2 linked regions of the Blastochloris tepida genome follow. The protein of the gene in region 2 binds, or shares a complex with, the protein of the main gene of each other region. Links are inferred from orthologs where the notes say so. Each region holds a gene or a part of one and is shown on either strand. Other genes may lie near its edges. The genes, in order: BLTE_RS03535 and exbD.

What was found.
Region 1: the proteins of exbD (region 2) and BLTE_RS03535 are in contact, whole or in part, in a cryo-EM structure (PDB 9DDO), measured with the Escherichia coli proteins. The link is inferred for Blastochloris tepida from one-to-one orthologs.

Annotation. Positions count from the first base shown.
Region 1 is NZ_AP018907.1:783,020-797,543, forward strand. The notes cover bases 4,156-6,989. They hold BLTE_RS03535 (TonB family protein), read right to left. Parts: upstream 5,987-6,989; coding sequence 5,324-5,986; downstream 4,156-5,323. Other genes in these bases: BLTE_RS03520 (MATE family efflux transporter), read left to right, coding at 4,156-4,338; BLTE_RS03525 (hypothetical protein), read left to right, coding at 4,322-4,567; BLTE_RS03530 (protein-S-isoprenylcysteine O-methyltransferase), read right to left, coding at 4,655-5,314; BLTE_RS03540 (ExbD/TolR family protein), read right to left, coding at 6,073-6,609; BLTE_RS03545 (MotA/TolQ/ExbB proton channel family protein), read right to left, coding at 6,609-6,989. In the rest of the region: nrdD (anaerobic ribonucleoside-triphosphate reductase), read left to right, coding at 1-185; BLTE_RS03505 (anaerobic ribonucleoside-triphosphate reductase activating protein), read left to right, coding at 178-852; BLTE_RS03515 (hypothetical protein), read left to right, coding at 2,289-2,561; more of BLTE_RS03520, read left to right, coding at 2,926-4,155; more of BLTE_RS03545, read right to left, coding at 6,990-7,244; BLTE_RS03550 (TonB-dependent receptor), read right to left, coding at 7,272-9,470; BLTE_RS03555 (ABC transporter ATP-binding protein), read right to left, coding at 9,586-11,319; BLTE_RS03560 (ABC transporter ATP-binding protein), read right to left, coding at 11,322-13,034; BLTE_RS03565 (helix-turn-helix transcriptional regulator), read right to left, coding at 13,323-14,324; BLTE_RS17985 (hypothetical protein), read left to right, coding at 14,416-14,524. UniProt on the Escherichia coli protein: Interacts with outer membrane receptor proteins that carry out high-affinity binding and energy dependent uptake into the periplasmic space of specific substrates such as cobalamin, and various iron compounds (such as iron dicitrate, enterochelin, aerobactin, etc.).
Region 2 is NZ_AP018907.1:1,673,535-1,688,157, reverse strand. The notes cover bases 5,659-8,591. They hold exbD (TonB system transport protein ExbD), read right to left. Parts: upstream 7,372-8,591; coding sequence 6,946-7,371; downstream 5,659-6,945. Other genes in these bases: exbB (tonB-system energizer ExbB), read right to left, coding at 7,376-8,443; BLTE_RS07755 (energy transducer TonB), read right to left, coding at 6,083-6,949. In the rest of the region: BLTE_RS07785 (heme/hemin ABC transporter substrate-binding protein), read right to left, coding at 1-365; hemin uptake protein HemP, read right to left, coding at 374-523; BLTE_RS07775 (TonB-dependent hemoglobin/transferrin/lactoferrin family receptor), read left to right, coding at 831-2,999; heme-degrading protein HmuQ, read left to right, coding at 3,308-3,637; heme utilization cystosolic carrier protein HutX, read left to right, coding at 3,707-4,222; hutW (heme anaerobic degradation radical SAM methyltransferase ChuW/HutW), read left to right, coding at 4,219-5,604; BLTE_RS07740 (hypothetical protein), read right to left, coding at 9,160-9,609; aat (leucyl/phenylalanyl-tRNA--protein transferase), read right to left, coding at 9,771-10,466; accC (acetyl-CoA carboxylase biotin carboxylase subunit), read right to left, coding at 10,570-11,919; accB (acetyl-CoA carboxylase biotin carboxyl carrier protein), read right to left, coding at 11,963-12,445; BLTE_RS07720 (DsbA family protein), read right to left, coding at 12,958-13,740; BLTE_RS07715 (M48 family metalloprotease), read right to left, coding at 13,975-14,623. UniProt on the Escherichia coli protein: Involved in the TonB-dependent energy-dependent transport of various receptor-bound substrates.

The sequences.
Region 1 (14,524 bases), 890 kb from region 2 along the record:
CATCCCCCGCCACCATGACTGCCATCGTGCTCGACGACGCCGAGCGCCAGCCCTGCGAGATCTGGACGCGGGTGATGGGCTATCACCGCCCGGTGGCCTCGTTCAATCGCGGCAAGCAGGGCGAGTTCGCCGAGCGGCGCTGCTTCAGCGAGCGGCAGGCGAAGCTCGAGTCGAAACGTGGCTGAGCTGCGCGTCGGCGGGCTGTCGCGGTTGTCGAGCTGCGATTGGCCGGGTCAGCTCGTCGCCACGGTGTTCCTGCAAGGGTGTCCGTGGCGCTGCCGCTACTGCCACAATCCGCACCTGTTGCCGGCGCGCGGCGATGGCGAGATCGCGTGGCGCGAGGTGCTGGCGTTCCTTGAGGCGCGGCGCGGCCTGCTCGATGGCGTGGTGTTCTCCGGCGGCGAGCCGACCGTGCAGGCGGCGTTGCCGGCGGCGATGCGCGCGGTGCGGGCGCTGGGGTTCCGCATTGGTCTTCACACCTCGGGCGCGGCGCCGGAGCGGCTCAAGGCGCTGTTGCCGCTGGTCGATTGGGTGGGGTTCGATGTCAAGGCGCCGTTCGCGGACTACGCCCGCATCACCGGCGTTGCCGGCAGCGGCGAGACGGCGCGCCTGAGCCTCACCCATCTCATCGCCAGCGGCGTTGCTTGCGATGTGCGGACCACCGTGCATCCGGCGCTGCTCGATGACGCAGCGCTGGCGCGCCTTGCGGACGATCTCGCCGCGTTTGGCTTGACCGCCCGCCTGCAGCCGTTCCGCGTTCACGGCTGCATCGATGCGGACCTGATCGGTCAGTCCTCGTTGGTTTCGGTCGGCAGCACGGTCGCGACGATCGAGGCGTCGAGCGCCTCATAGGCGGCAAGGCCGATCAGGTCGTAGAGCTCGGCGCGGGTCTGCATCTCGCCTTGCATCGCCATTGTGCTGCCGTCGCGGGCGAGCGCCGCATAGAGCTTCTCCTGCGCCTTGGCGGCGACCCGGAGCGAGGACACCGGCCAGATCACCATGCGATATCCCATCGCCTCGAACTCGGCGGCGGTGAAGGTCGGCGTGCGGCCGAACTCGGTCATGTTGGCGAGCAGCGGCACGCCGGGCAGGCGCTCGGCGAAGGCGCGGAACATCTCCGCATCGGTGAGCGCCTCCGGAAAGATGGCGTCGGCGCCGGCCTCGACATAAAGCTTCGCGCGCGCCACCGCGCCGTCGAGCCCTTCGGTTGCTGCGGCGTCGGTGCGGGCGATGAGATAGAGATGGCGGCGCGCGGTTGCGGCAGCGGCGACCTTGGAGGCCATGTCGCAGGCACTGGCCAGCTTCTTGCCGTTGAGATGGCCGCACTTCTTGGGCAGGATCTGGTCCTCGGGCTCGGGCAGCACGCAGCCGAGCGCCATGATGCCGTCGGCGAGGGCGCGAAACTTGGCAATATAGTGCGAGCGCTCGAACGGCCGTGCGCCGAGCGGGTGGGCGTCGGCAACGGCGATGGAGTCCTCGATCACCCGGCCGTCATTGAGCGTCACCACCACGCGGCCGCCGAACGCCTTCTCTTTGGGGTCGTGGCTGTGGTAGCGCCGCGTCCACTCGGAGTCCTCGACGGTCGAGATCCTGTGCCACAGCGCAACCGTCGAGGGGCGCGCCGCGCGCTCGGGCGTGTAGGATTTGACGTGGTGCCAGCCGCCATCCTCCAGCGCCAACGCGAAGATGTACATGATCGAGTGGTCGAGCGTTTCGCGGCTCGCCGTGGGGTCCATCTTCTGCGGATCGCCGGCGCCGGTGCCGATCACGTAATGGGTATGGTGGCTGGTGTGGATGACGATGCTCTTGACGCGGGCGAGATCGCCGATCCGCGGCCTCATGCGGCGGGCGAGATCGATCAGCGCCTGGCTCTGGTACTCGGCCGAGTGCTCCTTGGTGTAGGTCTCCAGGATCGCGCGCTTGGGTTCGCCCTTCTCGGGCAGGCGGACGAGATAGGACACCTGCGGCCCGCCCAGCATCCAGGCGATGAAGCCGTCCTCGCCTTCCCAGGCCGGCGAGGGCGCGCCTTCGCCGCGCATCACCCGGTCGACCGCCTCCACCGCCATCTTGCCGGCGAAGGCGGGGGCGTAGGCCTTCCAGCTTGAAATCTCGCCCTTGCGCGACTGGCGGGTGGTGGTAGTCACATACGGCCGCCGAGATCATAGGCCAGCACCCGCTTGCCCTGCTGCTGGCCGGCCTCATAGACCAGCGCTGCTGCGGAAGGCCGAGCGCGTCTACGGTGGGCACGGCAGGGGCGATCGCGCCGCGATGTATCTTGGCCGCGAGCCTTGACCGCGAGTCTTGGCCGCGAGGGCAAGGTGCAGTCGGTGTATTTCCGGTTGCCGGAGCCTGGCAAGAACAAGAAAGGCGCGAACGTGGCGGACGAAGCGAGTACCGCCGCGACGCCGCGCCCCGAGGTGTCCCGGAACGGCGTCGAGATGATCGGCGACCTTCGCACCGACGCGCAGCACGAGGTGCTCGCGCAGGCGGGGATCTTCTTCTTTTCGCTTATGGGAATATTTAATTTTTATAATTGCAATCTGTCGAGTGCGGCAATTTAATGTTTCGGCGTTCTATTTTATTGTTATACTGAACTGGTTTGAAATCTCTGCTCACATTCCCCGTTCTCGAAAGGCCACCCGGCGGAAGATCGAGAGCATTCTCCGCAAGAATGGATGCCGACCTCGCGTCAAAGAATTCGGCAACTCAACAAGTTGGAGCAGTTGCTCGGCTCGGCTCGGTGAACGCTTGATCGGCGCATGGTGTCGCGGCCGGGACGAAGGATCCCTCCGCAGGACCTGCACCGGATGTGAACTCCGCTGCGTTCGGGGGGGCGGAAAGTCGAGCCGGTACCCTGCGAAGTTCCGGCCGATTCCGCAACAGGACTCGGCCAGAGGACCGACAGGCCCCGCAGAAGGACTCATCATGACCGAAGGTTCCGTATCCCGCGCCGGGCCGGCATCGCGTTCGCGGCTGCTGCCGACACTGCTTGTGTTGTCCGGTCCAATCATTGTCTCCCAGTTCGCGCAAATGGCGAACGGCGTTGTGGACGTCGTGATGGCAGGCAACCTCGGCGTTCTGACCCTGGGAGCCATCGCAGTCGGGGCCGCCGTTTGGACGCCGATGATGATCTTTCTGCTCGGCCTGCTGTACGGCATGACGCCGGCCATCGGCGCCCGTCTGGGAGAGGGGGATCCAGCGGGTGTCGCGGGCATCGTCCTGCGAGGCGTTGTGGTGGGCGTTCTGGGAGGCGCCTTGCTGGGGCTGGCGCTCTCTGCCGGCTGCGGTCCGTTGTTCCGCGCCGTCGGGGTGGCGCCCGAACTGATCCCGGAGGCGATAGCCTATCTGCAGTGGGTGGCGCTGGCCTTGCCGGGAATGGGCCTGTTCCTGGCGGTTCGGTTCACCCTGGAGGCCCATCGGGCGCCGGCCATGGTCACCGTGGTTATCGTCGTGGGCGTCCTCGCCAAGATCTGGCTCAACGACGCTTTCGTCCACGGGCATGCCGGCCTGCCGGCCCTGGGAAGCGCCGGCTTCGGTGCTGCAACTGCGGCGGTGTCGTGGGGAATGGCGCTGGCGTTGATGGGCGTCACCCGCACGCATGGTGCCGTCCGGTATCTTTGGCAGCGCCCTCCGCGCATCGCCGAGTTCTCCTTGGCGCGGATCGTCCGCTTCTGCCTGTTCGGGCTGCCGATCGCGCTGAATTTCCTGTCGGATTATCTGGTGATGGGGGTGGTGAGCGTGTTCATTGCCACCATTGGGGCCGTGGCCATCGGTGCCCACCAGATCGCCTTCAACATCCTCATGGTGATGCTGATGATCCCGACCGGCCTCAGCATGGCGGCGACGATTCTGATCTCCCGATCCGCGGGCGGCACCGACCGGGCGAGCCTGCGCCCGCTCATGGCCTGGACGATGGGCCTTGCGGTGGTGTCGTCGCTGGCCATGGCGGCTGGCTTGGCGGCCTTCGACGCGGAGGTGGCGGGGCTCTATACCCAGGATCCTGCGGTCACCGCCCTGGCGCTCGATCTGCTCTGGGTGGTGGCCCTGATCCTGACCGTGGACGTGGCGGCCATCGCCTTGGGGTTCTTCCTGCGCGGCCTTGGAGATCCGGGCAGCCCGTTCTTGATCCAGCTTGGCGTGCACTGGCTCTTCAGCCTGCCTCTGGGCTACGCCCTGTGCTTCACGGACTGGATCGTCGCGCCATTGGGGCCGATCGGCTGGTGGTACGGATTGTCGGCCGGGCTGATCCTCACCTGCCTGTTGATGGCGTTGCGGTTGCGGCTGCGAATGGCCGGGAGCCCCGTGCTGGCCGGAGCGGCGCATGGCGCAGCGGAGTGATGCGGCGTGCGGTCGATCCCTTCGGGATAACGAAAACCGTACATCCTTCCTCCACTGGCAACACGCGCCGTCGGGGCGCGCCGAACGGCTTCACGTATGTCGGCGGCATCGGCCGCATGTCGTGGCCCATCAGGAGTATCAGGCGACCGTGCGCGTCGTGAGCGGCAACGTCCTGGCTGCGGCGGGCACGGTCATCGCGGCGTCCGGGGCGGTGACGTTCTCGTTCTGAAACAGAGACGGACGCCGGAATCCTATGTGGCGAGGGCGGCGATCTACGGTGACATGCGAAAACGGCCGATCGGGCCGGAGTTCCGTATCACGCCGAACCGCGCCAACGCGGCATGAGCCGGCCGGTTCGACGGACGTACTCGTCCCAGGCCCGCCCGAACAGGTCGCGCATCATCGCCTCCTCGCGGTTGATGCGCGTGACATAGACCGCCCCGAAGCCGATGAGGCCGGACAGCGCGCCGGCCCAGTGCGGCAGCAGCAGCGCCTGGGCGATCGCCATCAGCCACATCGCGGCATACATCGGGTGGCGGACCCAGCGATAGACGCCGCGGGTGATCAGCGCGTGATCCTGCTTGATCTCCAGCGTCGGCGACCATTGCCGGCCAAGATCGGCGTGCGAGCGCCAGAACAGCAGATCGGCGATCAGGAAGATGATGGCGCCGGCAATGGCTGTGGCGGGGCTGGCGGGCGCAACCCATTGCGGCGGCCAGGGCCAGAAGATGGTCACCCAGGGCAGCACCATGACACCCATGGCGGCGGCGAGCAGCACGAGCTTTTCGGTGATGTCGATGCGGGTCTCGGCAAGCGGGCCGTTGCGGGTGTGGTCGTAGCGATTGCGCAAGACCCACATCGTCAGGCTGCCGGTGACGAACACCCGCGTGCCCCAGTCGCCGGTGTCGGCGAACAGGACATAGGCGACGAGCAGGATGGCAGGGACGAGGGTGCTGACAAGGGCGCGCGGCTGCATGAGGGGTTCCTAACGGACGCGGATGGAGACGTTGCCGGCGAAGCTGCCGCCGGGCGGTGGGGGAAACGAGATGCTGGCGAGCACCGCGCGAATGGCGCGGTCGATGGTGAAATTGCCTGACGCGCGCACCAGCCGGGGGGAGACCAGCTTGCCGCTCGGGCCGACCGAGAAGGCCACCACAACGACGCCGGCCACTTCTTCCAGGCCAAGGCCATCGACCCGGGCCTGGAGAATGGCCCGCACCCGCGCGGTATAGCCGGGATCGCGGCCGGACCGCGTTGCGGCGGCGGGCGCAGCCGTCTTCGCTTGCGAGGGCGCGCTAGGGCTGGCCGGCTCTTTGCGGCGAGGTGGAGGCTCGGCCTTCGGTTTCGGCCGCGGGGGTGCGGGGCTTGGTTTGGGGGGCTCGGCAACGATCGGCTCCGGCTCCGGCTCAGGCGTGACGATCGGCTCCGGCGGCGGCTCGATGTTAGGTTCCGGCTCGGGCACAGGGTCAGGCTCCGGTTCCGCAACGGGTTCGGGACGCGGTGGCGGTGGCTCTGGCGCGGCGTCCACCGGCTCCGGCGTGGGCAGCTCGCTGACAACGGTGATCTCGACCTCCGTGGGCGGTGCTTGCGCCGGATCGGGACTGGGCAGCACGATCAGCGCCGAGGCATGCACCGCCGTGACCAGCACGATGAGGCCGGTCCGCCGTCCGCGACCCGATGGGCGCTCCGCCGGCGGTGGCGCCAAGGCGGTGCGCCGGGAGATTGCCGCAAGGGTCATTGCGAGGCGGTGCCCGCTGGGGGAACCGTCGCGGTGGCCAGATTGCCGCTCTCGCCTTTGCCGGCCTCCGGCGTGGCACTGGCGCGGTCGTCAGGCCCCCCGGTAGCCTCGCGCGCCGTCTTCGGCTCGGTGACCAGCGCGAGGCGGCGAACACCGGCGCCAGCGAGCAGATCGACGATGCCGACCATCTCGCCATAGGCGAGGTCGCGGTCGCCGCGCACCCGTACCGCGTGGTCATTGTCCGCGATCCTTGCCAGCACCGTCGCCGCCAGTTCCTCGCGGACGACCGGGGTCTGATCGACGGCGATGCGGCCGTCGCGATCGACCGAGACGACGATCGGATCCTTGGGATCGAGCGGCTTGGCCGTCGAGGCGCGCGGCAGATCGAGCTTCAGGCCGGCGGCCAGCAGCGGCGCGGTGATCATGAACACCACCAGCAGCACCAGCATGACGTCGACCAGCGGCGTGACGTTGATCTCTGCCGACGGGCGGTAGCTGCCGGGACGCGAGGATCCCAATCCGCCAGTGCTCATCATCCATCTCCATGCGTGGGGGAAGCAGGGCCGATGCCGAGCGCAACCGCGCGGCTCTCGACGTGATGGCGCAGCCGCTGCCCGGCGTGGCCGAGCGCAGCGGCAAGGCGGTTGTAGCCGAGCGAGGCGGGAATGGCGGCGACGAGGCCGATGGCGGTCGCCGCCAGCGCCTCGGCGATGCCGGGCGCCACTACCGCGAGGGAGGTGTCCTGCGACGCGGCGATGCCCATGAAGCTCGACATGATGCCCCACACCGTGCCGAACAGGCCGATGAACGGCGCAGCGGTGGCGATCATCGCCAGAGCGGGCAGACCGCGTTCGAGCCGCATCATCACGACTTCCGCCTCCCGCCCCATCGCCTCGGCGATGCGGGCGCGCCGCTCGGCGACGCTCTCGGCGGCGATGTGAAGGCGGGCGGCCTCGGCGCCGGCCCGCTCGACGCCGGCGAGGAGCGCGGGCGCCTCGCCGTTCGAGGCCGCCTTGAGCGCGCGGTTGAGGCCGCGATGGCCGAGCCACACCTCGATCATCGCCACCCAGCACCAGATCGAGGCCAAGGTCAGCGCCAGGATCACGCTGCGGCCGACCCAGCCGGCCGACAGGAACAGCCCCAGCGGCGTCATGTCCACCGTGTGCATGTCACGCCCCCGCAATCACGGTGGCGGTCACAGCCGCACCTTGGCGCCAAGGCCGAAGTTGCGGCCGCGGGCGTAGCTCACGCCGGAGAGCATTTCGCCCGTCTTGGCGGAAGGAGCATAAACATTCCCGTATGAAATGGTTTCCTCGTTCAGCAGATTGCTGCCGAAGAGATAGAACTCCCGCTTCTCCCACTCCAGGCCGGCCCGCGCTCCCAGATAGTGCGAGGACTCGAGCAGGAACATGTTGCCGGCGTCGGCGAAACGCGCATCGACGAAGCTGTAATCGAGCCGCCAGTAGGCCTGTGCATCGCCAAGCTCGCTGCCGAGACCGAGCTTCTCGACATGGGTACGGTGGGCGAGCGAGGCCTTGAGGGTCCACTCCGGGACGTTGGGGATCCTGTTGCCGTCCACAAGTCCGTTCACCAGGGTGGCAAGAACCGGCAACACATTGAGCAACTCGCCCTGGGTGTAGGCCGCGCCGAAGCCGACGTCCCACCCCTCGGCGATGCGATAGCTGCCCTCAAGCTCGCCGCCCCAGCTCTGGACATCGACATTGAGTGCCAGCACCTCAAGCGTCGTGGTGTTGAAGGCAGTGATCTGCTCCTGCGAGACATCGTTGTAGAACAGGGCACCGGACAGGTTCAGCCGGTTGTCGAGGAACGAGCCACGGCTGCCGATCTCATAGGCGATCATCGACGTCGGATCGTACGGATCGCGGGGGATGCCGAAGGCCGCAAAGTGGTTGGACATGCCGTAGCCGCCACCCTTGTAGCCGCGCGCCACGCTGACCCAGCTCGACAGGTTCGGCGACCACTCATAGGCAAGCGAGGTGCGGCCGGTCCAGAAGCCGTAGGACATGGTGCCTTGCTCGGCGAATGAGGGGACTGTCCCCGGGGTACCGTCGGACGTGTAGAGGTTGTCGAAGTCCTTGCTTTCGTGGGTCAGCCGTCCGCCGACGGTCCATTTCAGCTTGTCCCACACCGGAAGCGTGATCTCGCCGAACACCGCGGCACCAGTGGTGGTCTGGTTGTAGTCCTGGGTGCCGGCCATGAGCGGGGCGTAAAGCCACAGCTTGTTGTCCTGAACGAGATTCGCAGTGTCCTGATAGCCGACCACGCCGGCGATCCAGGAGATGGCGTAGCCGGGATTGGAGGTGAGGCGGAATTCCTGGGTGGCGCGCGACTCGTCGCGGGTCCAGTAGATGTGGTTGGTCGCCGGATCGGCGAACATCGAGGTTGGCAGGCCCGACATCGCGCTGGCGAGATGCACGTCGAGCGCGTTGTAGCGGGAGTTGACGTCGGCCTTGTGGTAGGAGGTCTGGGCGGTGAAGGTGAAGGCGTCGAAGGCGTATTCGAACTTCGAGCTCAGATTGACGAACTCCATGTTCTCATCGGCGACCGAATAGCCGGCGATCTTTTCCATGCCGTCGCCCTCCAGCATGTAATAGATCGGCGACAGCTTGGTCTTCTCGCCGCTGGCGCTGACCAGCCAGCGGGTACGCTCGTTGGGGGTGAACAGCAGCGAGCCGCGGCCGACATAGGAGGTCTCATCCCCGAGGTCCGAGCCTTCGGTGTTGGGGATGAAGCCGTCGATGCCGCGGAGGCGGAAGGCGACGCGGCCCGCGACCTTCTCCGGCACGATGGCGCCGGCCAATGCGCCTTCGAGTTGGCGTTGATTGTCGCTGCCATACTCGAACCCGATATAGCCCTCGGGCGTCTGGCTCGGCAGGATCGGAATGAGGTTGATGGCACCGCCCGAGGTGTTGCGGCCGAACAGCGTCGACTGCGGGCCCTTCAGCACCTCGACCCGCTGCAGGTCGAAATAGGCCGAGTTGGAGGCGGCGATCGAGGTCGGCGCGCCGTCGATGAAGGTCAGCACCGAACTGTCGTCGGGGCTCAAGGGAAAGGTCACGGCGCCGACGCCGCGCATGATGATGAAGTCGTTGGAGCGGTCGCCGAAGGTGGGCTTCACTGCGCCCGCGATGTCGCGCAGCGCCGTGGTGCCGTCGATGATGCGCTTCTGTTCGAGCTCAGTGCGGCTGATGGTTTCGACCGAGAACGGAATGTCGCGCAGCTTCTCGGTCCGCTTGCGGGCGGTGACGGTGATCTCCTCGATCGTCTCGGTCTCGGTGTTGTTCTCGCTCTGGGTCTCCGGCTCGGCATGAGCCGGCGTCAGCGCGGTGGAGCAGAGCAGAGACGAAGCCAGCAGTATCGCGGATCGGCGCAAGGGGGTCCCCATTATTGCGGTTGTTCCAAAGAAGGGTTGAGGAGGTCGCGGATCTCGGGTCCGACCGAAGTGATCACGGCGAGGATTGTTCCGATCGCGACAAGGCCGGCCTCGCTCATCTGAGCCTCCAGCCGCTGGCGCGCTGCTGCGCCGTCCACAGGCCTGCATAGGTGCCGCCAAGCGCCAGAAGCTGGTCGTGGCGGCCGCGCTCGATGATGCGGCCGCGGTCCATCGCCAGGATCTGGTCGGCGCCGGCGATGGTGTGGAGGCGGTGCGCCACCACGATCACCGTGCGGCCGCTTTCGAGCGCGGCGACGGCGTCCTGGATCGCCTTTTCGGACAAGGGGTCCATCGCCGAGGTGGCCTCGTCGAGCACGACGATCGGCGCGTTCTTGAGCAGAGCGCGGGCGACGGCGACGCGCTGGCGCTCGCCGCCCGAGAGCGTGCGGCCGCCATCGCCGAGGCGGGTGTCGAGGCCGTTCGGCAGCGCCGCCACCAGTTCGTCGAGGCGGGCGGCCGTCACCACCGCGTTGAGGCGGGCGTCATCGGCGCCGGGATCGCCGAGCAGGATGTTGGCGCGCAGGGTGTCGCGGAACAGGTGGACGTTCTGGTCGACCACGGAGATCAGCGCCTGCAGCCGGGCCGGGTCGGCCTCGGCAATGTCGAGGCCGCCGATCCGGATCGCGCCGCTGGCCGGGTCATAGAAGCGCGCCAGCAGCGCAAGCACGGTTGATTTTCCGGCGCCGCTCGGCCCGACGATCGCGGTGACGGTGCCGCGCTCGGCGGTGAAGCTGACCTCTTCGACTGCGGTCCGCCCGTCCTTGCCGTAGGCGAACGAGACACGGTCGGCGATCACGTCGAGAGACGGCGCGAAGTCGCGCCGGCTGCCGGTCAGCACCGGCTCGGCGAAGAACGCCTCCATGCCGCAGCGGGCCTGTTCGCCGAGGCGGAAGATCAAGGCCTGCTTGATCACCGCGCTGGTCCAGGCGGTCTGGGCGGCGATGGCGAAGAACAGCGCCACCATGGTTTCGGCCGGCGCGGCGGTGGCGGCGCCGCTCACCGCGACCGCGACCAAGGCGAGCGGCACGCCGACCGACAACAGGAAGCTGTTGGTCTCCTGCATGGCGATGAGGCGCGGCGTGTTGCGCCGCATCAGCTGATAGGCGCCCTCGACGACCTCCTGGAACTGCGCCAGCGCCTCGCCCTTGCGCAGGAACATGCGGAACACCGCGATGCCCTCGCCATACTCGCCGATGCGGTGGTTGAGGTCGACGATGAAGCGCGAGCGGGTCGCCAGAACGCGCGCGACGACGCGGACGATCGGCTGGTGCACCACGAGCGCGACGAGGAGGGCGACGATCATCACCGCGACCACCAGCGGTGAGAACAGCGCTGCCAGGGCGAACAATACAAGGCCGGTCACCGAGCCGGCGATGATGCGGTGCAGGGTGAAGGTCGAGCACTCGTTGATCCAGCGGCTGTCCTCGCCGACCAGGGTGGCAAGGCGCGCCGGCGTCCAGCGCACCAGGGCGCCGAGCGGAACGACGCGCATGTGCTGGACCAGCCGGCGGCGCACGGTCTCGGTCGCCTCGTTGCCGGCCCGAAAGCCGGCGCTCCAGGCCACCCGCAGCGCCAACGTGCGCACCACGAAGGCAGCGACGATCGCGCCGGCATAGGGCATGAGGTCGGACGGGGTGGCGCCGCCTTCGGCGAGGCGGACGAGCCCGAGCCCGACCGCCGCCGCCGGCACCGCCGCGGCCAGTCCTTCCACCAATGTTGCGATCAGGCCGAGGACGAACTTGCCGCGCGCCGCGCCAAGGTGCGCCCAGATGAACGATAACAGCTTCATGGTCAGTTCCCCCGGCTGGCGTGGCGATAGCTGCGCACCGCCTGATGGGCCGCCCACATGCGCGCATAGAGCCCGCCGTCCGCGACGAGATCGTCGTGCCGGCCGCGCTCGGCGATCCGCCCCTGGTCGAGCACCAGGATCTCGTCGACGTGGGTGATGGTATGCAGGCGGTGGGCGATGACGATCATGGTTCGCCCGCGCGCCAGCTCGGCGATCGCGGTCTGGATCTCCGCCTCGTTCTCGGGATCGGCGAAGGCGGTGGCCTCGTCGAGGATCAGGATCGGCGCGTCCTTCAGGATGGCGCGGGCGATCGAGATGCGCTGGCGCTCGCCGCCGGACAGGCCGTGGCCGCGCTCGCCGACCAGCGTGTCGTAGCCGTTCGGAAGGGCAGCGATGAAGTCGTGGGCGCGGGCGGCCTTGGCGGCGGCAACGATGTCGGCGTCGCTGGCGCCGGCACGGCCGAGGCGGATGTTGTCGGCGATGGTGCCGGCGAACAGGAACACGTCCTGGAACACCACGGCGAGGCGGGCGTGGAGATCCTCCGCGCTCATGTCGCGGACATCGACGCCGCCGATGCGCACCGCGCCGCTCTGCGCATCGAGGAAGCGGGCGATAAGGCGCACCAGCGTCGACTTGCCCGATCCGCTCGGTCCGACCAGCGCGAGGCTGCGGCCGGGCTCGACGCGGACCGAGATGCAGTCGAGCACCGCGCGCGCGCCATAGGCGAAGCCGACAGTGTCGAGCTCGACTGCCGCCGGGCCGATGGCGCCCTTGCTCGCGCTCTCCGGCATCTCGGGCAGGCAGAGGATGGAGTCGATGTTGTCGAGATGCTGCACCTGCCGCATCACGCGGTGGCTGATGCCCTGGATGGCGCCGAAGATGTCGCCAAGGCCGAGCGCCAGCGCGAGAAACACCGCCAGTGTCGCGGTGCTGACATCGCCGGCCGCCGCCATCAGCAGCCCCACCGACGCCACCACCAGCAGGTGGCTCGACAGCAGAATCTGCGCGAGCCCGCCGGGCACGACGGCGCCGCGCATCCAGTCGTTGGAGAAGCGTGTCATCAGCGCGAACATGTCGAAGGCGCGCCGGCTCGCCTGCTCGGCCTGATCGAACAGCCGCACCGTGGCGAGCCCGTCGGCGATCTCGGCGGTGGTCTCGGCGAGCCTGGCCTGGATCTCGATATAGTCGCGGGTCGGCCCTTCGCCCGTCTTCAACAGGCGGCCGAGCAGCCACATGCCGACAACCATCGGCACCAGCGTCAAGACGGTCAGTCGCCAATCGACCACCACGAGGGCGACCAGCACCAGCAGCGGCGCCAGCAACGCGGCGCTGGTCTCGGGGATCAGATGGGCGATGCCGTCCTCGGTGGCCTCGACATCGTCGAGCAGGATGGAGCGCACGCGGCCCTTGGCGGTGTCGTCGAACCAGCCGAGCGGCACCCGCGCCAGCTTGGCGGCGAGGCGGAGCCGCAGATCGCGCTGGACGCGGAAGGCGATCAGATGGGATAGCGCCGTCGACAGCCCGAAGAACGCATGGCAGCCGATGAGGCCGGCGACGCCGGCAAGCCCGATGAGGAGCAGTCGGTCCCTGTCCGGGCTCGACGAGGTCAGCTCGACGAAGGCCAGCGCCGCGGCGAGATAGGGCGCCAGCGCCAGCAGCGCCGCCAGGGTGCCGGCGGCGGCGGACCCGGCAAGCAACAACTGCCCGCCAGTCATCAGCGCCAGAATCCTGCGGGCAACCGCCGGAACGGAAAGGGGAGTCCCGTTCCGCTCAATTTTGTCGAAGCTGCTGCCGGCCTCAGTATTGTTTGAACCGGTCGGCGTATTGCCTTCGATGGCGGAGGGGTCTTTACTTATTCCAATGTAGCTCGACACAGCCTGCACTCTCTTAATGAGTGAGGCCGACATCTAAGGCCAGTGCTGTTGCGAGCAAATCGCAGTGAGTTCTGCGCGCCGGAATAACATCTTTGCGCAAACGACATCGCTGACGCCGCAGGGGCTGCCTCAGGGCGCCCTGAGTTCCGCGCGCGGCGGATGTCCGAACCGGCGGCGGTAGGCGGTGGCGAAGTTGGCCGGGCTGGCGAAGCCGACGCGGTAGGCGATCTGCGCCACGGTCAGGCGATTCTCGCGCAGGAGGGTGCGCGCGACGTCGAGGCGGCGGTCGCGCAGATAGTCGATGATGGTGACGCCGAACACCTGCTTGAAGCTGCGGCGCAGCGTCGTCTCGTTGACGCCGATGTCACGGGCGATCTGGCCGATGGTCGGTGGATCGGCGAGCGCGCTCTCCAGCATCGCCTGGGCGCGCTCGGCCTGCTCGCGGCGAAGCCGCGAGAGCGTCGGGCAGGCCGATTGCGCGCTATCGAGACCAGTGGCGATCTCGAAGACGGCGGCCAGGATGCGCGCTTCCGCGTAGAGGCGCCCGAGCGCGCCGGTGTAGGGATTGACGGCGAGATCGAGCAGGGCGGTGCGCAGGCGTTCGGCGCGCTCGAACTGCCGGAACTGGAGGCCGCAGCGGCAGCAGGGCAGGGGCGCCAACTGCAGGTCGTCGAGCAGGGGCGCAAGGCCTTCAGCCTCTATGAAGAACCCGCTCATGTCGCAGGTCTGGCCCGCGCGGAAATGCGTGGTGAAGCGCATCGGCTCGCCGAGTGCGATCAGGGTCGGCACGCCGATGCGATCGGTGGCGATCGAGCGGCCCTCGACATTGGCGGCATGGCGGCCTGCGGTCAGCATGCCCACGAAAATGCTGGCTTGGTAGATGCCGGAAACCGGAATGTCGTGGAGGTAACGAAAGCGGCAGCCGCTGGTGAAAACGGACGGGCGGACGGCATCGAACCAGAATTGGCCATAGGCGAAGGAGGCGTGTTCGTCGATGCCGATCTCATCCACGCCGGCCCACATCTTCTCGATGTTGGGGCAGGAGCCGATCATCTCCGCCACCGACAGCGTTCGGTCGGCGTCGGCCGGCGGCACCGCCCGCCCCCACGCTCCGTTGTTCCGGCTACTCATCGGCTGCCACCCTGCACGCGGACGATGGAGGTGAAATGTATGCGAATGGCTCGCATTCGCATACCATGCGCGCCGCTGTCCAGCCATGTGCATGGCGGACAACGATGCCCCCATCCCGAACATGTCAGAGGTCGGGCACCCGCCAGCGGGTTACGGCCACCGTCGGCTGGCCGAATTCCACGCCTCCGCCGGCCGCCGCC
Region 2 (14,623 bases):
ACGGTCTCGGGCGGGCCGGCCGCCGCGGCGGCCAGCACCAGCGAGGGATTGGTGCCGAGCACGCCCTCGGGAGAAAGCTGGCGCAGATAGCCGACGCTCGGCTTCTCCTTCAGCGCCCGCGCCGGGAACTGGCTGGTGGCATCGACCGCCACCACCCGCCCGTCGAGCCCGAGCGCATAGAGAATCTCGGTGACCGCGGCGCCCACCGACACGATGCGGCTGGCGTCGGGGGAGGTCGCACCGGCTGCCATGGCGCGAGTGGCGGGGAAGGAAATGGCAAGACCGGACAGGACGAGCCCCGCCAAGACGAGCCCCGCCAAGACTGGCCGCGCCAGGACGGCGATCCGCGCAGCGCTGGTTCGCATCGCACCCCTCATTTGGTCAGGATCAGCTTGTTCTGGGCCGTGAGGCGCAGCCGATAGGTCTCGGTTCCGTGCCCGATGGTGATCTCGCGGGTGGCGACGAACAGGTCGCAGCTTTCGATCCGGTTCCGCTCGATGGGGATGGCACGTTTTGCCGGCATTTCCGCGGAATTCTGCCTGGAATTCGCAGTAATATCGACCTTGAGACGATCATTCAGCACGTCAGACCTGCCCCTTTTATTCGATCGGCATGATGCAGTTGCTTCGTTTCGAACGATTCCAGAAACGAAGACCGCTTTTTTGAAACAATCTAAACTTCATTTATATTTGTTGACTCGACCTAATGCAAATGACTACTAAATGCAATAGCTGAGTGCCGCCCGCATCGCCGGGCGGCCCTGCCAGCCAGCCGCCATCCGGCGCGCCCGCCAGCAGCGAGTCGATCAAGGCAGGCGCAGGAGCAGGCGAGTGAAGACGAATCGGACAGGAGGCGCGGCGGCGCGGCTGGCAGGGGTGTCGATGGCGGCGGCCGGTGCCCTTGCCGCCGCGGTGCCGCAGGCGGCAAGCGCGCAGCAGGCGACGGCGCAACAGGAGATGAGCGCCGACGAGGTGCTGATGCTCGATCCGGTGACGGTGCTGGCGACGCGGACCGAGGAATTGGCGATCGACGCGCTGGCCGCGGTCAGCGTCGTGACCGAGGGCGACCTCGACACCATCATGCCGACCCGGCCGGCCGAGGTGTTCAAGTACGTGCCCGGCGTTTCGTTCTCCGATCGCGGCGACGACCCCGGCTCGTCCATCAATATTCGCGGCCTGCAGGATTTCGGCCGCGTCGCGGTGATCGTCGACGGCGCCCGTCAGAACTTCCAGCGCTCGGGGCACGGCTCCGACGGCCAGTTCTATCTCGATCCGGAGATGCTCTCCGGGGCCGAGGTGGTGCGCGGCCCGGTGGCCAACATCTACGGCTCCGGCGCCATCGGCGGCGTGGTGTCGTTCACCACCAAGGACACCGACGACATCCTGCGGCCGGGCGAGCGCTGGGGCGCGCTGGCCAACACCCTGTTCGGCACCAATCGCGGCCAAGCGATGGGCTCGCTGTTCGGCGCCGTGCGGCCGGCCGACAGCTACGACGTCGCGTTCGGCGCCTCCTACCGGACGGAGTCCGACTACGACAACGGCAATGGCGAGCGGGTGGACAATTCGGGCAACGACATCTCATCCGGCCTCGCCAAGGCCACGTTCCGTCCCGCCGACGGCCACGAGATCAAGCTCGCCGGCCTCACCAACCGCTCCGATTACGTGGTCGGCCAGACCACGGCTTCGGCCTCGGCCTACGACACCAAGCTGCAGAACGACACCGCCTCGCTGCGCTGGCGCTATTCCAAGCCCGAGGACCGGCTGTTCGATTTCGAGGGTTCGGTCTACTGGAACCGCACCGACATGGACCAGACAAAGGTCGGCGGCACCTCGGGCCAGATCAGCGGTATACTTGGCGCGGCGCGCAACTTCAGCATCGACACCGCCGGCTTCGACCTCCACAACACCACGCGCTTCGACACCGGCTCGTTTCGCCACGCCTTCACCTATGGCGCCGACTTCTTCAACGATCAGGTCTCGACCAACGACCCCACCGGCGCCTCGGATCTCTCGACCCCGTCCGGCGAGCGCTCCGTCTATGGCGGCTTCCTGCAGTGGAAGCTCAATCATGCCGATTGGTTCGAGTTGATCACCGCCGCCCGCTATGACGGCTACGAGCTGTCCGGCGGCGGCAATTCCTCGGAAGGCGACCGCATCTCGCCCAAGGTCACGCTCGGCATCACGCCGCTGCCGTGGCTCACCGTCTACGGCACCTATGCCGAGGGCTATCGCGCTCCCGCCGTGACCGAGACGCTGGTGGCCGGCGCCCACCCCGGCTACGCGCCCGGCATTCCGAGCCTGTTCACCTTCGTGCCCAATCCGGCGCTGCAGCCGGAAGTCGGCAAGACCAAGGAGATCGGCTTCAACATCCGCAAGGACGACTTGTTCAAGAAGGGCGATGCGCTGCGCGCCAAGATCAATGTGTTCCGCAACGACGTCGAGAACTACATTGAAATCTTCACCTATGGCGATCCGGTCACTTGGTGTCCGGTGACGTTTCCCGGCTGTCCGCCGGTTCCGGTGGTGACCATCAACGACTATTCGCTGGCGCAATACCGCAACATTCCCGAGGCGGTGATCGAGGGCTTCGAGTTCGAAGGCCGCTACGATGCCGGCGGCTGGTATCTCCGCCTCACCGCCCAGTGGATGGAGGGGCGCAACGTCATCGACGATCTTGCGCTGCTGTCGATCCCGTCCGACCGGATCGTCACCGCCGCCGGCATCCGCCTGCTCGACCGCAAGCTGACGGTGGAGGCAAGCTGGACGGCGGCGCGCTACGACCACGTTCCCGACGGCTACACCTACACCGCCGCCTACAATCTGGTGGACATCTATGTCGGCTACCAGCCGACCCCGGACGTGCTGCTGCACGCCGCGGTGACCAACCTGCTCGACGAATACTATCTGCCGATCCCTGTCGCGCAGCCCGACATGATCCTGGCCACCGCCGCCCCCGGCCTCGCCTTCAAGGGCGGGCTCAAGATCCGGTTCGGGGGCTGAACGATGCGCCTGCCGGCGACCGCGCCCAGACCGGTTCGTGCGGACACGGCACTTGAACGTCCGCGCGAGGCCCCCACGCGCGGCCGCTCCGGGATCGCTGTGCGATCGCCCGGAACGCGCAGGAGGCCGGCCGGCGTTTCACCTCCGTTACGCCGCGCCGGCCTCTCTCCGGCACCCGAACTCCACGCACCCGTTCTCCGCGCGGCCTGCGCGGACCTGCCGGCGGCCCGCCCCCCGGTGCCGCCGGCAGGACTTGTCGTTTTCCCAGCGTTCGTTCGCCAGCCGACGCCAGCACCAGGAGAAGAACCGTGTTCATCGCCATGAATCGCTTTCGCATCGCCAAGGGCCAGGAGGACGCGTTCGAGCGCATCTGGCTCGGCCGCGACTCGCGCCTGCCCGAACTGCCGGGCTTCGTCGCCTTCCATCTGCTCAAGGGGCCGGAAGCGGCGGACCACACGCTCTACGCCTCGCACACGGTGTGGGCGACGAAGGCTGACTTCGAGCACTGGACCACCTCCGAGCAGTTCCGCAGCGCCCATTCCGGCGCCGGCGGCGGCTCGGCCTCCGGCATCTATCTCGAACACCCGACATTCGAAGGCTTCGAGGTGCGCCAGACCATCGAGGCCAAGACCGGCTGAGCCGGCCGGCCCAATTCCCATCCCCAGGCAGCGCCCGCGGCAGGAGCCGCGGGCCGTGGAGTGAGAGACATGACCGTACCCGCCGAACTCGTCCGCCGAATTGCCGCCAATCCGGGCCTGGTGATCGAGCAGGCCGCCCATGAATACGGCGTCAGCGCCCGCACCGTGGTCGAGGCGCTGCCCGCAGCGATGCGCCGCTTCGCGCCGGCGTCCGCTTTCGAGGAAGTGATGGCCGACATCGCCGGCTGGGGCGAGGTCACGGTCATCGTCCACACCGTAGACGGCATCTTCGAGATGACCACCGCCGTGCCGCGCGGCGAGATCGGCCATGGCTATTTCAATCTGATGTCGTCGAGCGGCCTGCACGGCCATCTGCGCCACGACCGCTGCGGCGGGCTGGGCTTCGTCGAGCGCCCGTTCATGGGCAAGCCGTCGGCGGCGGTGCTGTTCTTCAACATCGACGGCGGCATCATGTTCAAGGTGTTCGTCGGCCGCGACGAGAGCCGCGCGCTGCGCGTCGACCAGCTCGAAGCCTTCCGCGCGCTGGCCGACCGGCTGGCCGGTGCGGTGGAGGCCGCGGCGTGAACGGCCAGCCGTCCATGTCCGGCCACAAGGCGCCGGCAGCCGATCCGATCGCCCGCTTCTTCGCGGCAGGCGAGGGCGACCCGCTGACGGGCGCCTTCACGGCGCGCGTGCCGGTCATGCCCTGGCGCAACGCCACGCCGGTGCCGCCGGAGGAGACCGCGGCGGTTTACGCGGACGCGCTCGCCCGCCGGCGCGAGGATACCACCGTCGCCTATCTGCACATTCCGTTCTGCCACAATCATTGCCTGTTCTGCGGCTTCTTCCAGACGGTGTGGCACCCGGATCTGTCGGCGCCGTTCGTCGACGACGTGCTGGCCGAGCTGGCGCGCGCCGCTGACGCGCCGCTGGTCGCCGAGGGACCGCCGATCGCCGCGGTCTATCTCGGCGGCGGCACGCCGACCGCGTTGGCCGCCGCCGATCTCGGCCGCCTGATCGAGGGTCTGCGCCGGCATCTGCCGCTGGCCGCCGATTGCGAGATCACGGTGGAGGGCCGCATCCACGATTTCCCGATCGACAAGGCGAAGGCCGCCCGCGATGCCGGCGCCAACCGTTTCTCGATCGGCGTGCAATCGTTCGACACGACGATTCGCCGCCGCCTTGGCCGCAAGGCCAGCCGCGCCCAGATCGAGCGGGCGCTGGGCGACCTATTGGCGCTCAACGGCCCGGCGGTGATCGCCGACCTGATCTATGGCCTGCCGGGACAGGACAGCCGCACTTGGCAGGTCGATGTTTCGACCGCGATGGCACTCGGCCTCGACGGCGTCGACGTCTATGCCCTGAACGTCTGGCAGCACGGCCCGCTGGCCAAGGCGATCGTGCGGGGCAAGCTGCCGCAGGCGGCGGTTCTCGGCGATCAGGCCCGCTTCTATGACGAGGCGGTGAGCCGCCTTGTCGATGCCGGCTGGCGCCAGCTTTCGCAGGCGCATTTCGGCCGCACCACGGTCGAGCGCAACCGCTACAACCGGCTGGTCAAGGACGGTGCGGTGTGCCTCGCCTTCGGCGCCGGGGCCGGCGGCTCGGCCCACGGCCTGTCCTGGCGCACCATTCCCGCGCTCGACCGCCGCGCCGAGGCGATCGCCGCCGGCCGCTGGCCGATCGAGGGCATCGCCCGGCTTCCGGCCGACCACGCCGCCCGTACCCGCGTCATCACCTCGCTCGATCTCGGGCGGCTCGACCTCGCAGCTCTGGAACGCGAGGCGCCCGGCGTGCTGGCAGCGGCCGAACGCCTGCTCGCCAATTGGCGCGCCGCCGGGCTGATCAACATCGTCGATGAGGTGATGACCACCACCCGCGCCGGTGCGTTCTGGTCGGTGAACCTCACCTCCGGCCTGCACGCCGCCCTCGACATGGCCGCCCAGGGCACCGCCACCCGCGCGGCGTGATACCAACGGCCCCAGACACTGACGCGTGGGGCCGTTGACTCTCACGGATTTTCTTGTGGGAAATCAAAGATTTCTCGAAAATCCGCAACCGGAGCCAACGGTCCGCTTTCGCAGCCGTTGGTATGATGCTCTCTCCCGTGTCATCCCGGACGGCGCGAAGCGCCGAGCCGGGATCGTGCGCAGAGCAGGCTCCGAGGGCGCAATAGCAAAGCGTATTGCGCCGAAGCTGACGGCAGATACAGGCGGCGGAAATGGCGGACTACGCTGCGCAATTGCGCCCACTGTAGAGCGAGTCTCTTTCCTGAAACGGTCCCGGGTCGCGCAGCTTCGCTGCTTGCCCGGGACGACGACCTGGGCTTCGTCATCCCGGCCAAGCGCCCTCGGGCGCGTGAGCCAGGATCGTCTGCGCAATGAGTGGCTTTCCTGCCGGCGGTCCCAGGTCGCGCACCTTCACCTCGCCCGAGGAGACGCGGCTGCCTCACCGCAGGCTGTAGCGGATCGGCACCGAGAAGCTGAAGCGCGCGCCCGCAAGCTCGGGCGGCGGCGGCGGTAGCGGCTGCGCCCGCAGGATCAGCTCGGCCGTCTCGCGGTCGAGCGACGAGTGGCCGGAGCTGGCGGTGAGGCGGCTGGCAATGACGTGGCCGGCGCGATCGACGGTAAAACTGAGCCGGGCGACGCCGGTCTCGCCGCGCGCCTGCGCTTCGGCCGGGTAGCGCTTATGGCGCTGCAGATGGGCGACGATCCGGCTATTCCAGTTCGGCAGCGCGTTGCTCGCGCCGTGGCCGAACGTCTGCGATGCCGGGACGGACGCCACGGCTTCGGCGGAACTCGGCGCGGTGGTGGCCGCGGCCGTCTGCGGCCGCTTCGGCTTGCGCTCGGGCTTCTTCGCCTCGCGCTTCGGATCGGGCTTCTTGACTTCGGAGGTCTTGATGTCGGGCCGCGGCACCGGCTTCGGGGCCGGTACTGCCGGCACCGTCTCCGGCACCTCGATCGGATCGGGCGTCGGCGGCTCCACCGCCGCCTGCTCGGTCTCGAGTGGCGTCTCGGCCGTCTCAGGCTCGGGGGGCGACTCGGTCTTTTCGGGCTCGGTTTCCTCGGTCGTCTTCGGCTCAGGGGTGAGATCGGCCTGGGTCTGCTCGGGCCCCGGAACGCTCTCGCTGCTGGCCGAGTCCGGCGAGGCTGACATCAGTTCGAGCTCGATCACCACCGGCATGCCGGCCGTCACCTCCTCGGACTGCCAATTGGTCAGCACCGCCAATGCGACCGCGCCGTGCGCCGCCGCGGCAAACGCGAATGCGAGGCCCCAGCGCAGCGAATCCTGACGGGGGAACGTGGGCGAAGTCATCGCTGCCCTCCGGCATCGAGCCCGACCAGCGCGACCTTGAGATAGCCGGTCGAGCGCAGCACGTTCATCACCGACATCAGATCGCCATAGGCCACCGCCTTGTCGGCGCGCAGGAACACCCGCTGCTCGCGGTCGCCGCCGGCGGCGCGGTCGAGCGCGGCGGCAAGCCCCTCGCGGCTCACCGAATCCTCGCCGACCGTCAGCGACAGGTCGGACTTCACGGTCAGGAACAGCGGACGGTCGGGCCGCGGCTGCCGTTCGGCGGTGGAGGAGGGCAGGTTGACCGCCACATCGACGGTGGCGAGCGGCGCCGCGATCATGAAGATGATGAGCAGCACCAGCATCACGTCGATGAACGGCGTGACATTGATCTCGTGCACCTCGTCGATGTCGCCGTCGCCGCGGCCGAAGTGCATTGCCATGGCATTACTCCGCAGCGGTCCGCGCCACGCGCGGCCGGCCGGCGGCGTGGCGGTCCAGGTCGCGGCCGGCGAGGCGCAGCACCGCCGCCGCCGCATCGCCGACCAGCCCGCGATAGCCGGTGATCTGGCGCGCGAAGGCATTGTAGATCATCACCGCCGGGATGGCGGCGACCAGACCGAGCGCCGTTGCGAGCAGCGCCTCGGCGATGCCGGGCGCCACCACCGCCAGATTGGTGGTCTGCGCCTTCGAGATGCCGATGAAGCTGTTCATGATGCCCCACACCGTGCCGAACAGGCCGACGAACGGCGCGGTCGAGCCGATGGTGGCCAGGATTCCGGTGCCGCGCGCGATCCGGCGGCTGGCTGCGGCCTCGATGCGCTCAAGGCGGGAGAGGATGCGCTCCTTGATGCCGGCCGCCGCAAGCTCGCCCGATGCGTCGATCTCGACGGCTGCGGCGCGGGCCAGCGCCGTCACCGCGCCGTCCTGCGGCACGAGTCGCGCCAGCGCGGCATCAAGCGTGGCCGAGTCTTCCAGCACCTCCAGATCGGCACGGACGCGCCGGCGCGCGGCGGTGAGTTCGACCGTCTTGGCGAGCCACACCGTCCAGGTCAGCACCGAGGCCAGCAACAGGCCGACCATCACCACCTGCACTACGATGTCGGCCGCCAGGAACATGCCGAGCGGCGACAGATCGCGCGGCAGGTCGGCGGGCCTGTCGATCGACGGCGCGGCAGCGGGGGCTGCAGCAGTGGGGAGAGGCGCCGCCGTTGGTGCTGTCGCCGAGGGAGCCTCTGTCGCCGGGGAGGGAGCGGGCGGGGACGTAGGTTCCGCTACTGCCGGCGCGGGTGGCGCAGCGATGGCGGGGGCGTGCGTTTGATGGACCTGCGGCGGCTCCGGCTGCACTTGAGCGGCCGCCACGTTCGGCGACCACAGCAGGGCTGGAAGGAGGATCGACAGCAGCGCCCGCCTCACCCCGGACATCCGTTCGGCCTGCGTGCCGCGCGCCATCCGCGCGCTGCCGCCATGGGAAACGTCCAATCTCCGCTGGCCCGCCACAGTCACAATCGTCATCCCCTCATACGAAATCCGGGCCGACCATGCCGGAGCCCCGGACTCCGATTGCCGGAACTCCCGCTGCCGGAAGCAGAATGCCAGCCCACACGGCACACCTGAAGTATGCCGCATCCGCAGCCACGATTCATAGTCAACCGCGCGCCGAGGTCAACAGCGCAAGTCCATATTCGAAATGGTACATTTCCAATGTGAAGTCAAAATTCCGCACATCGACGTAACAATAAAGCAGAGGACTTGTCGTTGATTGTCCGTCCGCAACGGAATTGGCAGGGGAGCGCTGCTGCCGTCGAGCTTTCCACCGAAACCGGCGGCAGCAGGCCAGTTGAAGCCGGTCAAAACGGCCCCTCATGGCGTAATTGGACACCGCCGCTCTGCAATGCACATGGCGGTCTTGCAGTGCAACCTGGAGCGCCTTTGCCGGCGCCACCGCACCGTCGGGCAATACATCGGCGACGGGCAGGGGACGTGCCGTCGGCCCGTCCGGACGCGGTCGGGAACTCTGGCCTCGTCCGCGGGCGTTTGCACGGATCGGTGCGAACCGGGCAGGGACCGGCGCGCTCCCGCGGCTGTTTGCACGCGGCCGTCCAGATGCGCGCGATCGAGCGTGCGGCGCGCCCGCCAAATGGAAAAAGGGCGCAGCCCACCGGCTGCGCCCCGAAATCCAACTCGGATTCTCACCGACTCGGTCGGTCGCGACGCGACCGGAGAATGCTCTAACGCAGGCTCACCGACATGCCGCTGAGGCCGGCGGAAATGTCGAAGCCCACCCGCTGACCGGACAGTTCGAGGATCACGCCGTTCGAATTCTGCAGACGGACCGCACCGGCACCACCGGCAAAAGACGCACCTGCGCCGATGGCGGTGTAGGTGCCGGCGATGTCGGACGCCCGGCGCAGATTGAAGGCTCGGCCGACCAGTTCCGACTGCGACGCACCGATGATGGCACCCGCGCTGATGCCGCCGAAACGCAGCGGATAGAGGCGCCCCTTGAAGGTGAGCGTGCCTTCGCCGCCGCCGACGCCGATGATGAAGCCGCCGCGGGTGATGACCGCCCGTACCGTGCCCGTCGCCGCTTCCGACGGGGTCGGCACGCTGACCATTGCGACCAGGGCCAGCAGGGCCACGCGGAAGATGACGTGAACGGCCTTGTTCAGACGCTGCATTGCTGCCTCCTCAGGATTTTTGGCAACCACAGTAATTGGGCGGCGAAGTCATCTCGTCGATAGCGAGCATACGCAAAATATGCTCAGAACGGAAAAAAGTTGGTCTTCCGTTCGGTCATGGCTTGAAGTGGCAGCAGAATCGGCGGCTCCGGCAGGCAGCCTCAGCCCGGATCGGAGCGGCGCTCATTGGCCGATTGCACGATGGCGAGCGCGGCGGCACCCGGCATCGGCCGGCGCGCGGCGGAACGGAAATCGGCGCGTCCGGCGAGCGCCTGTTCGAGCAGCCGATGGTACTGGTGCCGTGACACCTCGATGCAGCCGAAGCTCTCCAGATGGCGGGTGGAGAACTGGGTGTCGAGCAGGGTGAAGCCGCCGACAAGGAGCAGCGCCACGAGGTGCACCAGCGCCACCTTGGAGGCGTCGGTCTCGACGTGGAACATGCTCTCGCCGAAGAAGGCGCGGCCGATCGCAACCCCATAGAGCCCGCCGACCAGCAGCCCGTCGCGGTAGGCTTCGACCGAGTGGCAGTGCCCGAGATCGAACAGATCGCGATAGAGCCGGCGGATGCGCGCATTGATCCAGGTGCGCATGCGCCCCGGCGCCGGTTCCGAGCAACCGTCGAGCACGCCCTCGAAATCGTGGTCGACCCGCACCTCGAACCGGTCGGAGCGGATGGTGCGGGCGAGGCGCCGGCTCACATGCAGGCCGTCCAGCGGAATAATGCCGCGCCGTTCCGGCTCGATCCAGTACAGGCCCGGATCCTCGGCACTCTCGGCCATCGGAAAGATGCCGCAGGCATAGGCCTTCAGCAGAACTTCGGGCGTGATGTCCACCTGTCCGGTGAAGCCGCGCGTCATGGCCAGATATCTCCGCCCCCCAGCGAAGAGCCGCGACGACCATAGCACATCGCGGCAGCATCGCAGCAGGGTACGGCGAAGCGTTCGCCGCCGGCCGAAACGCTCAGATGTCGGGCGAGCCGGCCAGGAAATGCTCCAGCCAATGGATGTCGTATTGGCCGTTGGCGATGTCGGGGTGGCGCACCAGCGTGCGGAACAGCGGCGCGGTGGTCTCCACGCCGTCGACCACGATCTCGTCCAAGGCGCGGCGCAGCCGCATCAGGCACTCGTTGCGGGTCTTGCCGTGGACGATCAGCTTGCCGACCAGCGAGTCGTAATAGGGCGGGATGGTGTAGCCCTGATAGACCGCCGAATCGACGCGCACGCCCAGGCCCCCCGGCGGGTGGAAATAGGTGATCTTGCCAGGAGAAGGGCGGAAGGTGGTCGGGTTCTCGGCATTGAGCCGGCACTCGATGGCGTGGCCGTTGATCACGATGTCGTCCTGGGTGATCGACAGCGGCAGGCCGGCGGCGAGCCGGATCTGCTCGTTGAGCAGATCGATGCCGGTGACCATCTCGGTCACCGGATGCTCGACCTGGATACGGGTGTTCATCTCGATGAAGTAGAATTCGCCGTTCTCGTACAGGAATTCCACCGTCCCGGCCGACAGGTATTTCAGCTTGCGCATGGCGTCGGCGACGACCTCGCCGATGCGGTTGCGGGCGTCGACATTGAGGGCCGGGGAGGGGCTTTCCTCCCATACTTTCTGGTGGCGGCGCTGCAGCGAGCAGTCGCGCTCGCCGATATGGACGGCGTTGCCGCGGCCGTCGCCCAGCACCTGGATCTCGATGTGGCGCGGCTTCTCCAGATACTTCTCGATATAGACCGTCGAGTCACCGAAGGCCGCCTTGGCCTCGGAGCGGGCGGTGGCCAGCGCGACGTCGAGATCGGCCTCGGTGCGCGCCACCTTCATGCCGCGGCCGCCGCCGCCGGCCGCCGCCTTGATCAGCACCGGATAGCCGATGTCGGCGGCGATCCGGCGGGCATCGACATCGTCGGTGATGCCGCCCTCCGAGCCCGGCACGCACGGGATGCCGAGCCGCTTGGCGGTGCGCTTGGCCTCGATCTTGTCGCCCATCAGCCGGATGTGCTCGGGCTTGGGGCCGATGAAGCCGATGTGATGGTCGGCGAGGATCTCGGCGAAGCGCGCATTCTCCGACAGGAAGCCGTAGCCCGGATGCACCGCCTCGGCGCCGGTGATCTCGCACGCCGCCAGCAGTTGGGGCACGTTGAGATAGCTGTCCTTGGCCGGCGGCGGGCCGATGCACACGCTCTCATCGGCGAGCTTGACGTGCATGGCGTCGGCATCGGCCGTCGAATGGACGGCGACGGTGGAGATGCCGAGCTCCTTGCAGGCGCGCAGAATGCGGAGCGCGATCTCGCCGCGATTGGCGATCAGGATTTTCGTGAACATGCGAGCCTCATTTCCTCCGGGCGATGCCCGGGGGGCGCGATCGTCACTCGATGATCATCAACGGCTCGCCGTATTCGACCGGCTGGGCGTCGCCGACAAGGATCTGCGTCACCGTGCCGGCGCGCGGCGCGGGAATCGCGTTCATCGTCTTCATTGCTTCGATGATCAGGAGGGTCTGACCTTCCTTCACCTGCGTGCCGATGTCGACGAACGCCTTGGAGCCCGGCTCCGGCGCGCGATAGGCGGTGCCAACCATCGGCGACTTCACCAAGCCCGGGTGGGCGGTCAGATCGGCGACGGCCTCGACGGCCGCCGCCGCTGCGACGGCTGGAATCGGCGCCGGCGCCGCGACGGTGACGGCATTGGTCGACATCGCCGCCGGGAACGGCGCGAGCTGGATGTTGCGGGCAACGCGGATACGCAGTTCGCCTTGCTGCACTTCGACCTCGGTGAGGTCGGTGTCGTTGAGCAGCTCCGCGAGTTCGCGGATCAAGGCAGGATCGATGGCGGGTTTGGGCTTCAACATTCTATCTCCCGGCGCCGGTTCAGACCGTCGCCTTCAGCTTGGCGGAGCGGTCGGCTCGCCGCGAATGAGCACTGAACACGTATGCGCGGGGGGATTTCGCGCAGGATACGTCTCGGCCGGACCGATCTCGCCGTCATGCCGATGCGCCGCGGCGAGCGCGCTTCCATCCGGCCCACAGCCGATTCCGAGAAGACGATGATCGCACCCATTGCAGACTGCAACCATCGGACCCATCTGGCGCGGCCGACCGGTTCGCCCGCCGGCGCTCTTATAGGCATGGATGTGTCCGGTGAAAAGCGGCCTGTATCGACCCGCCCGCCCCGTGGATTTCCGGGCGCCCGGCGTCGGGCCGGGATGTCCGGCCGACAGGCATGCACTTTCAGACTTTTTTGGCATTGACAGGCTTTGCGCCGATGCGGGCGGGGGCGCGTCCGGCTGGCCTGAACGGGGCCGCGACGATGCGGCGGCCCCGCTTCTGGCGCCCGGACATGCTCGAATCAGTGCGTCTCCGTTCAGCAGTCCTTTTCCGGGCAGGCCGCGCGCGCCGCCCGCAGCTGCTCGCGCAGCTTCTCCAGCCCGACGGCGCCGACCACCACCTCGCCGCCGACCACATAGCTCGGCGTTCCAGTGAGGCCGAGATCCTGGGCCAGCCGGAAATTCTCCTGCAGCGTCGCCATCACCTCGGGCGACTCCATGTCCTTGGTCAGGCGGGCCATGTCGAAGCCGACCTCCTTGGCCACCGCCATCGCGCGCTCGCGCGTCGCCTCGCCGCGGCCGCCCATCAGCTTCTGGTGGAACTCGAAATACTTGGCCGGGGTCGCCTGCAGCTTGGCGGCGAGCGCCACCGTGGCGGCCTGCACCGAGGACTCGCCGAGCACCGGGAAGTCCTTCAGCACCACCTTGAGATTGGCGTCGCTCTTGACCAGTTCGACGAGGTCGGAGAGCGCGCGCTTGCAGAACCCACAATTGTAGTCGAAGAACTCTACAATCGTGACATCGCCCTTGGGGTTGCCGATAACGACGCTCTTCGGCGAGTTGAGCAGCTGATCGCGATTGGCGGACAGCGCCTGCTTGCGGCGCTTCTCCTCGTCGGCATTGGCGCGCTTCTCGAGCTCCTGCAGCGCCTCCTGGAGGATTTCCGGGTTCTTCACGATCGTCTCGCGGACGATCTTCTCGACATCCTCGCGCGTCAGCGGCGCGGCCGTTTGTGCCCAGGCCGGCGCGGCGACAGCGGCGGCAGCGAGCAGCGCCAAGCCGGCCATGGCCGTCCGCGCCGTGAGGGAAAAGAGCGTCATTGGTCGGGGGCTCCTTGATGGCCGGTCGACACGGACCGGGGGATCGCTTGGCAGAGGCCCCGCCGGGCGTTCGTCTCGAACCCGGACCGGAGGGGCCTTTGCCGACAGGCTTAGAGCATTCTGCGCAAAAGTGGGAACCGGTTTCGCGGAAGGGAATGCGACAACTCGGCAACTCAGAGCATTCCTCGCAAAAGCGCGCACCGGCCTTGCGGGCAGGTTGCCTCGGTGCCCGGCTCAGCTTCTGCCGTCGAGCTTGGGCGGCTTGTAGTTCTCGATGTCGTCGGCCTTGAGCCAGCCGGGCGAACCATTGGCAAAGCGGGTCTTGGCGCGGGCCGCGAGGTGGCGCGCGGTCTGGAACTCGCCGCCGGCGAACGCCGCCTGGGCGGAGGCGAGGTCGGCATTGGCGATGTCGCCCTTGCGGCCATAGGCGATGGCAAGCTGCCGGTAGCCGTCGGCGGCCAGGGTCTCGCGGGTCAGCGCCCGCGACAGCTCGCGGATCGCTTCCTCGGCATGCGCCTTGTCGCCGGTCGCCACCAGCGCCTGCCCCAGCATGATGCGGATCAGATTGGCGTTCGGCGCCAGCGCCACCGCCCGCCGCAGCGGCGCGATGGCTTCGGCCGGCCGCGCGCTCTCCAGCAGCGCCTGCCCCTTCAGCTCGTGGAAATAGGGGTTGTTGGGCTGGGTGGCGATGAGCCCGTCGATCTGGGCGATCGCCTCGCGGACCTGCTTGAAGCGGTAGGCAGATATGGCGCGGGCGTAGCGCGCCGGCAGGCTGGTGTCGCTTAGCGGATAGCGGCGGGCCACCGTGTCGGCGCGATCGAAATAGCCGATGATCTTGGCCCGCATCAGATCGTGGCGAAGCTGCAGCTCGGCCGGGTCGCGC